2 regions of the Photobacterium swingsii genome follow, and region 2 is predicted to be linked to the other one. Evidence: predicted binding sites of a transcription regulator. Region 2 holds the regulator's gene; the other holds the start of a gene.

Region 1 (4,392 bases), 110 kb from region 2:
TATCGTGCTCTTCGATACCTGTCGCGACAGCAAAGATATTGGGGTCAAAAATAATGTCTTCAGGCGGAAAACCGACTTCATCCACTAAAACCCGATAGGCATTAGTACAAATTTCAACTTTACGTTCTCGAGTATCCGCCTGACCGACTTCATCGAACGCCATCACAATCACTGCAGCCCCATACCGGCGTAACAGCTTGGCTTGTTCAATAAATTTATCTTTCCCTTCTTTTAAAGAGATCGAGTTAACAATCGGTTTGCCTTGCACGCATTTTAGACCAGCCTCTATCACCTCCCACTTAGAAGAGTCGACCATAATAGGCACTTTGGAAATTTCAGGTTCAGTTGCACACAAATTTAAGAAGCGCACCATCGCCGCTTCCGCATCCAGCATCCCCTCATCCATATTGATATCGATGATTTGCGCTCCCGCTTCAACTTGTTGCCGTGCAACTTCTAGCGCCTCATCGTACAGTTCTTCTTTAATCAAACGCTTAAAACGCGCAGAGCCCGTTACATTGGTCCGCTCACCGACATTAATGAATAAAGTATCAGCATCAATAGTGAGAGGCTCTAAGCCAGATAAACGGCACGCGATGGGAATGTCAGGCAATTGGCGAGGCTGAAGATCACGGGTGACCTCATACATTTTACGGATATGTTCTGGTGTCGTACCACAGCAGCCGCCAACAAGGTTTAAGAAACCGCTTTGCGCCCACTCTTGAATATGTTCAGCCATCTCTTCAGGGCTTAAGTCATATTCACCAAAGGCATTGGGTAAACCGGCATTAGGATGAGCAGAGACGGCACATTCTGAGATACGCGAGAGTTCGTTAACGTACTCGCGCAGTTCATCTGGCCCTAACGCACAGTTAAGGCCAAATGAGATAGGCTTAACATGGCGCAGTGAATTATAAAAAGCCTCTGTCGTCTGGCCTGAAAGCGTACGGCCAGATGCATCTGTGATGGTGCCAGAGATCATCACAGGCAACTGGATCCCATCTTCTTCAAATACGGTTTCAACCGCAAATGTGCAGGCCTTCGCATTTAAGGTATCAAAGATAGTCTCGACCAAAATAATGTCAGCACCGCCCGCAATAAGGGCGCGCGTCGACTCAGCATAAGCCTCAACTAACTGATCAAAAGTAACATTACGATAGCCGGGATCATTAACATCAGGGGAAATCGAACAAGTTCGGTTTGTCGGGCCTAAAACACCAGCAACAAATCGAGGTTTATCCGGTGTTTTTGCTGTCCATTCGTCAGCAGCCTGGCGAGCGAGCTTAGCAGCTTCGTAATTGATCTCTGCGCTCAAGCTCTCCATATCGTAATCAGCCATCGCAATAGTGGTGGCATTAAAGGTGTTTGTTTCTAGGATGTCTGCGCCAGCATCTAAATAAGCAAGATGGATATCTTTAATAAGCTGCGGTTGTGTTAGGACAAGAAGATCATTATTACCTTTTAGGTCGGAGTGCCAATCACGAAAGCGCTCACCACGGTAATCTTCTTCGTCTAACTTATACCCCTGAATCATGGTGCCCATGCCACCATCAATAATGAGGATCTGTTGTGCTAACCTTTGTTCTAGTATTCCTTTGCCCTTAGCCACTATTTACTTCCTTATTTAGTGTTACAGCTAATTCACATCCTATCACAGCAAAAATGGAAATCTAGACGTCTAAAGATAATTGGAATAGAAAAACTAATTCATCAAAAGCCTAATTTTTTTATGGCTATCATGACCCGATGGTTTTATATTTTGTGACAATTTTTAACTTTACACATTCACCAACCCGAGGTTTCGAATGTCCGTATACAGTACCTTATGCTTTCTTGCCGCAGCGGCGATGCTCATCGCTTTTGTTAATAGCAAAATCGGCAAGATGCAAACAACCATAGCCATAACAGCCGGAGCGCTGGTTTTATCTATAGGGATCGTTATTGCCGGACAGAATGGTTGGTTTAATCTCCAAGATATCGCCGCAGAACAGCTCGGTAAAATTAACTTTGAAAGCTTCCTTCTCAAAGGGATTTTAGGTTTTCTTCTCTTTGCCGGTGGTTTGGGGATCAAGCTTCCTAACCTCGAAGACCAAAAATGGGAAATCACCGTTTTAGCACTCGGTGCCACGCTCTTTTCTACCTTCTTTATCGGTGGTGCATTGTGGGCGGTCTGCCAAGCGATTGGCATTCAGTTCGACTTTATCTACTGCTTGATCTTTGGTGCACTGATTTCCCCAACCGATCCCATTGCCGTTCTCGCTATCGTAAAGAAAATGGACGCCCCTCGCCGAATCTCAACCCAAATTGAAGGTGAGTCGCTATTTAATGATGGTTTTGGTTTGGTGTTATTCGTTACCCTCTTCACTATCGCTTTTGGCAGTGAAGCACCAACGGTATTAGGCGTGGGTCAGCTCTTCTTACAAGAAGCGATTGGCGGTATTGCGTATGGCTTTGCACTAGGGCTGTTATTCCATTACCTGATCAGCGCAACAGATGACCACTCAATGGAATTACTATTAACACTAGGTATTCCAACGGCAGGTTATGTTTTTGCCGATGTACTTCATGTTTCAGGCCCGCTAGCCATGGTCGTAGCAGGTATCATGATCGGTAACTGGACGCGCTACATTGGCTTTTCTAAAGAGAGTGAAGATCACCTTGATCACTTCTGGGAACTGGTTGATGAATTCCTAAACGGCGTCCTTTTCCTACTGATCGGTATGAGCATGCTGCAATTTAGCTTCCACTCAGAGGATTGGATCTTAATGTCGATTGCCGTGCCACTTGTATTACTTAGCCGTTACTTAAGTGTTCGTCTTTCTTATGTCGGCTTTAATCACTATCGTGATTACAACCCGTACTCTGTTCGTATCCTAACATGGGGCGGGTTGCGCGGCGGCTTAGCGCTTGCGATGGCAATGGCGATTCCTGCTGGTGTTATTGTTATTCCAGAGAAAAACATAGATGTACGTGAGATCATGCTTGTCATGACTTATGCCGTTGTCGTTTTCTCCATTCTGGTACAAGGTTCAACCATTACCTCTTTGATCCAGAAAGCAAAGAACTGGGAATCACAAAATAGCTAAGACTGCCCCTAAAAGAACAAGGCCTGCAATTGCAGGCCTTTTTTGTATTCAGCATATTGAGTACAAATGAAGACTCAAAAAGAGTTAATCATCTTTGGTAAAATTATCTTCTGAAAAATGATCAAGATCGAATGGTGTTTGCTGATACACACAATAATTGAGCCAATTAGAAAACAATAGATGACCGTGACTTCGCCAGCTCGCAACAGGGGGCTGAGTTGGATCATCATCAGGGTAATAATTCAGAGGGATGTTAGGCTCCATACCTTCACTACAATCACGCATATATTCGTTATGTAAAGTAGTGACATCATACTCAGGGTGGCCTGTTACAAAGACATTACGCTTATCTTTCGTCGCCGCTAAATACACGCCAGCTTGCTCTGAGGTCGCCAAAATATCAAGGTCAGTATGCTCAGCTAAATAATCAGGCGAGAAATCGGCATAGCGGGAGTGAGGCGCTTTAAAAGTTTCATCAAAGCCACGAAGAATTGGATGATGACAATCATGCGTTTTATGATGGTAAATGCCTGATAACTTCTCTTTCCGTGTTTTTTTAGGCAGATCATATAACAACTTTAAACCCGCTTGTGCCGCCCAACATACAAATAATGTTGAAGTCACATGATCTTTTGCCCAATTCATAATCGCTTGGATTTCTTCCCAATATAGAACATCCTCGAACTGTACCAAACCTAACGGTGCGCCAGTCACAATCAATCCATCGAAGTTGCGTGACTTCACCATCTCAAATTGACGATAGAAAGTGTCCAAATGCTCTTGAGGGGTATTTCTCGTAGGACGATTGTCTATTCGTAGCAATTCAACATCCACTTGAAGCGGGCTATTAGAAAGCAAACGTAAAAACTGCGTCTCAGTTTCTATTTTCTTAGGCATTAAGTTTAGTAGAAGTACTTTTAGCGGACGTATCCCTTGGCTTGCTGCTCGTGCTTCCGTCATAACAAAGATATTTTCCCCACGCAAAATATCCGTTGCAGGCAAACGATCGGGGATTTTAATTGGCATCTCTCTTGCTCCTTAAGATGTTTAGACGTCCAGATATCTAAATAAAAATATACAATATAAGGAAAATACGCAAGCGAGAAAGGATGATTGGTCTGAATTCGAATTATTAAACGTCAGAAATGAAAAAACCCAGCCGAAGGCTGGGTTTTAGAATGGGTTTCAGCAATGTCCTACTCTCACATGGGGAGGCCCCACACTACCATCGGCGCTACAACGTTTCACTACTGAGTTCGACATGGGATCAGGTGGTACCATTGCGCTATGGTCGCTGAAAAAATTT
Region 2 (4,392 bases):
GAAGCTAATACGCGTTCCACCCGCGTCGATCCCGATTCGGGTTGATGACTGCAACGCAAAGTTAAATCTATCGTGCTCTGCGCAACGGGCTGGAGGGTACGGCTATGGAGTACAGGTGCCGCAAGACGTGCTAACTCACTGGCTTCATCAAGCCGTAATAAGGGTAGTAAGCAAGCATCTTTAACTTGGCGCGGATCGGCACTATAGACCCCTGCGACATCACTCCAAATCGTCACTCGCGCAACATCGGCCAAGGCGCCAATCACGGTTGCCGAATAATCAGAACCATTACGCCCCAATAGCACGGTTTGCCCCGTGTGGTTTTGCGCCATAAAGCCTGTGATCACAATCCGATGCTGGCTATGCTGCACCAGTTGTTGTTGCAGTAATGGCCGTGAAGCCGCGCAATCGACTTCAGGTTGTGCGGCAAGTTCAGCCCGTAAAAACTGGCGAGAATCGAGTGAACAAGCCGGTAAAGCACTCGCATTAAGCACAGCGGCAAGTAGCCGTGCAGACCACAGTTCACCGTGCCCTAACACCTTGGCACGAGTCGCCTCATCAAGGTCTAATTCACTCAATGCCGATAAGGCACTCAACTCAAGGTGAAGCTGAGTTTGCAATTCGTCAGCGGCGAGTTCAGGCAATAAATCCGTGATTAAATCTTGCTGATACTGACGTAGCTCCTGCAACACTTCATGCGCATGACGACCGTCTTTTGCCAGCAAGGCTAACCATTCTATGAGACGGTTGGTTGTTTTACCCGCCGCAGAGACCACAATCAGATCTTCGGCTGCCGAGTACTCTTGCAAAATCGTTGCAACGCGGCGATAGCACTCAGCATCTGCTAGACTACTGCCGCCAAACTTATGTAATTGACGTGCTTGTACTTGGCTCATTTATCCTACCTCGACAGCTTGCTGAAAGGCTTGTGCAAGATCGGCTACAAGATCGGTAGGATCTTCCAGCCCTACCGATAGACGCAATAATGCCGTATTGATACCCGCTTCGGCTTGCGCTTCATCTGACATCGCACGGTGTGTCATGCTCGATGGATGGGCTATCAAGCTTTCAGTTCCCCCCAAAGATTCCGCAAGCGAGAAACATTTCAGCGCTTTCACGAACACCTCAAGTTGTTGGAAACTCCCCGCCAACTCAAAACTAATCATAGAACCAAACCCTTTCTGTTGACGCTTCGCGATGTCGTGGCCTGGATGATCCGGCAAACTTGGGTGATAAATAGCCGCAACTTGGGGGTGGTTTTGTAAGAAAGCCAGCACCTGCGCCCCATTTTCTTCGTGCATCTTCATCCGTGGCACTAACGTACGTAAGCCCCTTAGGGTCAGGTATGCATCAAAAGGTGCGCCTGTTGCACCAATACAGTTAGCCCACCATGCAATGTTCTCAGCCTGCTCGGCATCAGCAGAAATCAGAATACCGCCGACGACATCAGAATGGCCATTGATGTACTTGGTCGTCGAGTGCACCACAAAATCTGCTCCTAATGCGATAGGTTGCTGCAAGACTGGTGAAAGGAAGGTGTTATCTACGGCCACCAGCGCCCCTGCGGCTTTGGCTTGCTGACACAAAGCTTCTACGTCAATCACGCGAAGTAAGGGGTTGGAGGGGGTTTCCACCCAAATAATTTTCGGTTGTCGAGCCAGCGCAGCGGCAAACGCCAGAGGATCAGATTGATCAACAAACTCAACCTTGAAGTCACCTTTGTTGGCACGGGTATTAAATAGTCGGTAAGTGCCGCCATAGCAGTCATGCGGCGCTATAATCAGATCGTCTGGGCCTAATATCGCAGAAACAAGAAGGTTAATCGCTGCCGTTCCACAACTTGTCACAACACCACCCGCACCACCTTCTAATTCTGTCAGTGCATCGGCCAACATATTGCGACTTGGGTTACCAGAGCGGGAGTAATCGAATTGCGGTACCTCACCCAGCTGTGGAAAACTGTACGTAGATGTGAGATAGATAGGTGGGACAACAGCGTGGTGCTGAGAATCGGATTCAATGCCGGTACGAACTGCAATAGTGGCAAGTTTCTTGTCACTCATATTAACCTTCCTTGTTTCGGTTTAATGCCGAATAAAATTCCTTCACCAACATTAACCATATAAAACTGGGACGTCAACACTTCTAGACGTCTATATGTCTTTGCTTATGGCGGTAAATATCGCTAAAATTCACCCAAACTTTAATTATGACTCACTGCCCTACTCGCAGTTATTTCGTATGACCCCATATTCTCTGAGGTTTTCTCAGTATAGTCATGGCATGAAATAACCTGAGCGGCGGTAAAAACAACAACGCTGAGAAGGTAAAACATGGCAGAGTGGAATGGCGAGTACATCAGTCCATACGCGGAACACGGTAAGAAAAACGAACAAGTAAAAAAAATTACGGTGTCAATTCCATTAAAAGTCTTAAAAATTCTGACTGATGAACGTACACGTCGTCAGGTAAATAACCTGCGCCATGCGACCAATAGTGAATTACTGTGCGAAGCATTTTTGCATGCTTATACCGGCCAACCGTTACCAACGGATGACGATATTCGTAAAGACCGTCCTGATGACTTACCGGCAGAAGCGAAAGCTTTGATGGATGCGATGGGAATTACTTACGAAGACATCAACGAGTAAGTTGATAACCAACAAAAAACTGACTGTGATGACAACTTTGGAATCACAGTCAGTAAATAAGGAAACACGCTACTTCGTTATCTAATTAATGGTAGCTTTTACTTTATCAGCTCTTTTACGCGGTTCGCCCTACAACCAGCGTCAAAAGAAAAATAGTAATAACGATTCCAAGTATCTTAAGTTCACGCTTTTTCATAACTCTCTCCTTGCTGTTTCTCACTCAAAATAAGTTTTCTCACCACCATGATGAACACACCGGTTAGCACTAAGTTCAGCGCCAGCGACAGCATGCTGATCGTGACAATAGGGCCACCAAAGCCATAACCTATGCTTATCATCAACACACCTGCACCTACTTCACCGCGCGGCCACATGCTGATCGACAACGCTAAACGCTCTTTCAACGTGGCTTCTTTGCGGTAACAGAACAGTGGGAACATCTTGCCGATATTGGCAATCACAGAAATGATCAACACGTGGTAAGTAATTTCAGCTAACGACATTGCTGGCATTGCCACTGTGATGCTCTCTGATGAGGAGGTTGCTACTCCCCCAAAGATTTGCGGCAAGCTCAGACCAACCAACATCATAAACACACCAGCCACAAAGCTTGATACTTGTTGATCGGCGGCGGATTCATGTTGCGATTTCATCATGCACCCCAACACGAAAGCGGGTAGCAAGACTTCGAAATGGACGCCACTGCGTAAATAAAACAACTCACACAGCAACGCAATAATGACGGAATAGCCCATCACAGCACCCGCTGACGATGGAATAGACCAAAGGTGTAAATAGCGATAACCCAGCGCTAATAAGCCAAACATTAAGACTAAAGTGACACCTAATGCAGGCTGCCAGCCCACCACTAAAATTGATAAAGGGATCATCAAGAGCACGGTATCGAGATCATCAAAGATGGCTAATACACGCGCTTTACTAAACATCCAGGTCGCCCCTAATCCCGCGGCAGCTAACATCGCAAACAGTACACCCGCAGACGTTGGCGCAGCAAAGCGGCCAATCACTAAGGTCTCTGTCCACGCGTCGACATTACTCCACATCTCTGCTGGCATAAGGACAAAAATGAAATACAGCACAACGCCAATCCACGGGAAGGTTGCCGTTGTCATTGCGACCACGTAATCCCAGCGGTATTGTTTTAAGTTGTTCTTATCAATTTCAAATTCACGACCAACATTGATCATGATGTAGGCCAGCGCTGACATGGTCAGCACCATAATGGTGGGTTGCAGTTGGCCGTAGCCGGCAATGAATGATGGTAGCAGTTGTGAGCACACTAGCCCCACCAACAGTAATGCGGAATATAGAATGATTTTTTTCACGTCATAACCTCTTGTATTACATTGCTCGTCGAAGGGTCAGCCCCCTAAAAAGAGGGCTGACAGTTGGGTTAGACGAATTTCACTTTCGTTATTTCTTTGATACCCGACAGTAAGAATGTCGGTACAGATGCCGCAATAATCACAGTCATTAGGTGACCAAACGACAGTGCTTCGGTATTAAAGATCATTTGACCTAAGCCTGTGTACATCACGCTCAGTGATAGGGTTGCAGACAAGGCTACTGCGCCTAGTAGGTACTTATTGGTGAATGGATTTTTGCGGTATAGCGTTGTAAAGCTACGCGAATCAAATAAGTGCCACAGTTGTGCAAAGATCAGCATGGCGAAAGCAACCGTCTGTGCATACTGCGCGCTATGACCCGCATTCAACGCCCA

The links. Region 2 encodes MetJ, which represses methionine synthesis genes. Its sites were predicted from a motif close to TTAGACNTNTANANGTCTAA; they were not measured.
Region 1: the regulator MetJ is predicted to act here: its motif matches at 1,663-1,682, upstream of metH (methionine synthase).

Annotation. Positions count from the first base shown of each region.
Region 1 covers NZ_AP024852.1:332,525-336,916, reverse strand. Annotated here, with positions in the region: gene metH (methionine synthase) at 1-1,612, opposite strand, end outside; gene OCU77_RS01630 (cation:proton antiporter) at 1,806-3,086, shown strand; gene metA (homoserine O-acetyltransferase MetA) at 3,171-4,112, opposite strand; rRNA gene rrf (5S ribosomal RNA) at 4,270-4,385, opposite strand.
Region 2 covers NZ_AP024852.1:224,401-228,792, reverse strand. Annotated here, with positions in the region: gene OCU77_RS01065 (bifunctional aspartate kinase/homoserine dehydrogenase II) at 1-896, opposite strand, end outside; gene OCU77_RS01060 (O-succinylhomoserine (thiol)-lyase) at 897-2,063, opposite strand; gene metJ (met regulon transcriptional regulator MetJ) at 2,334-2,651, shown strand; gene OCU77_RS01050 (hypothetical protein) at 2,834-3,997, opposite strand; gene OCU77_RS01045 (cation-translocating P-type ATPase) at 4,066-4,392, opposite strand, start outside.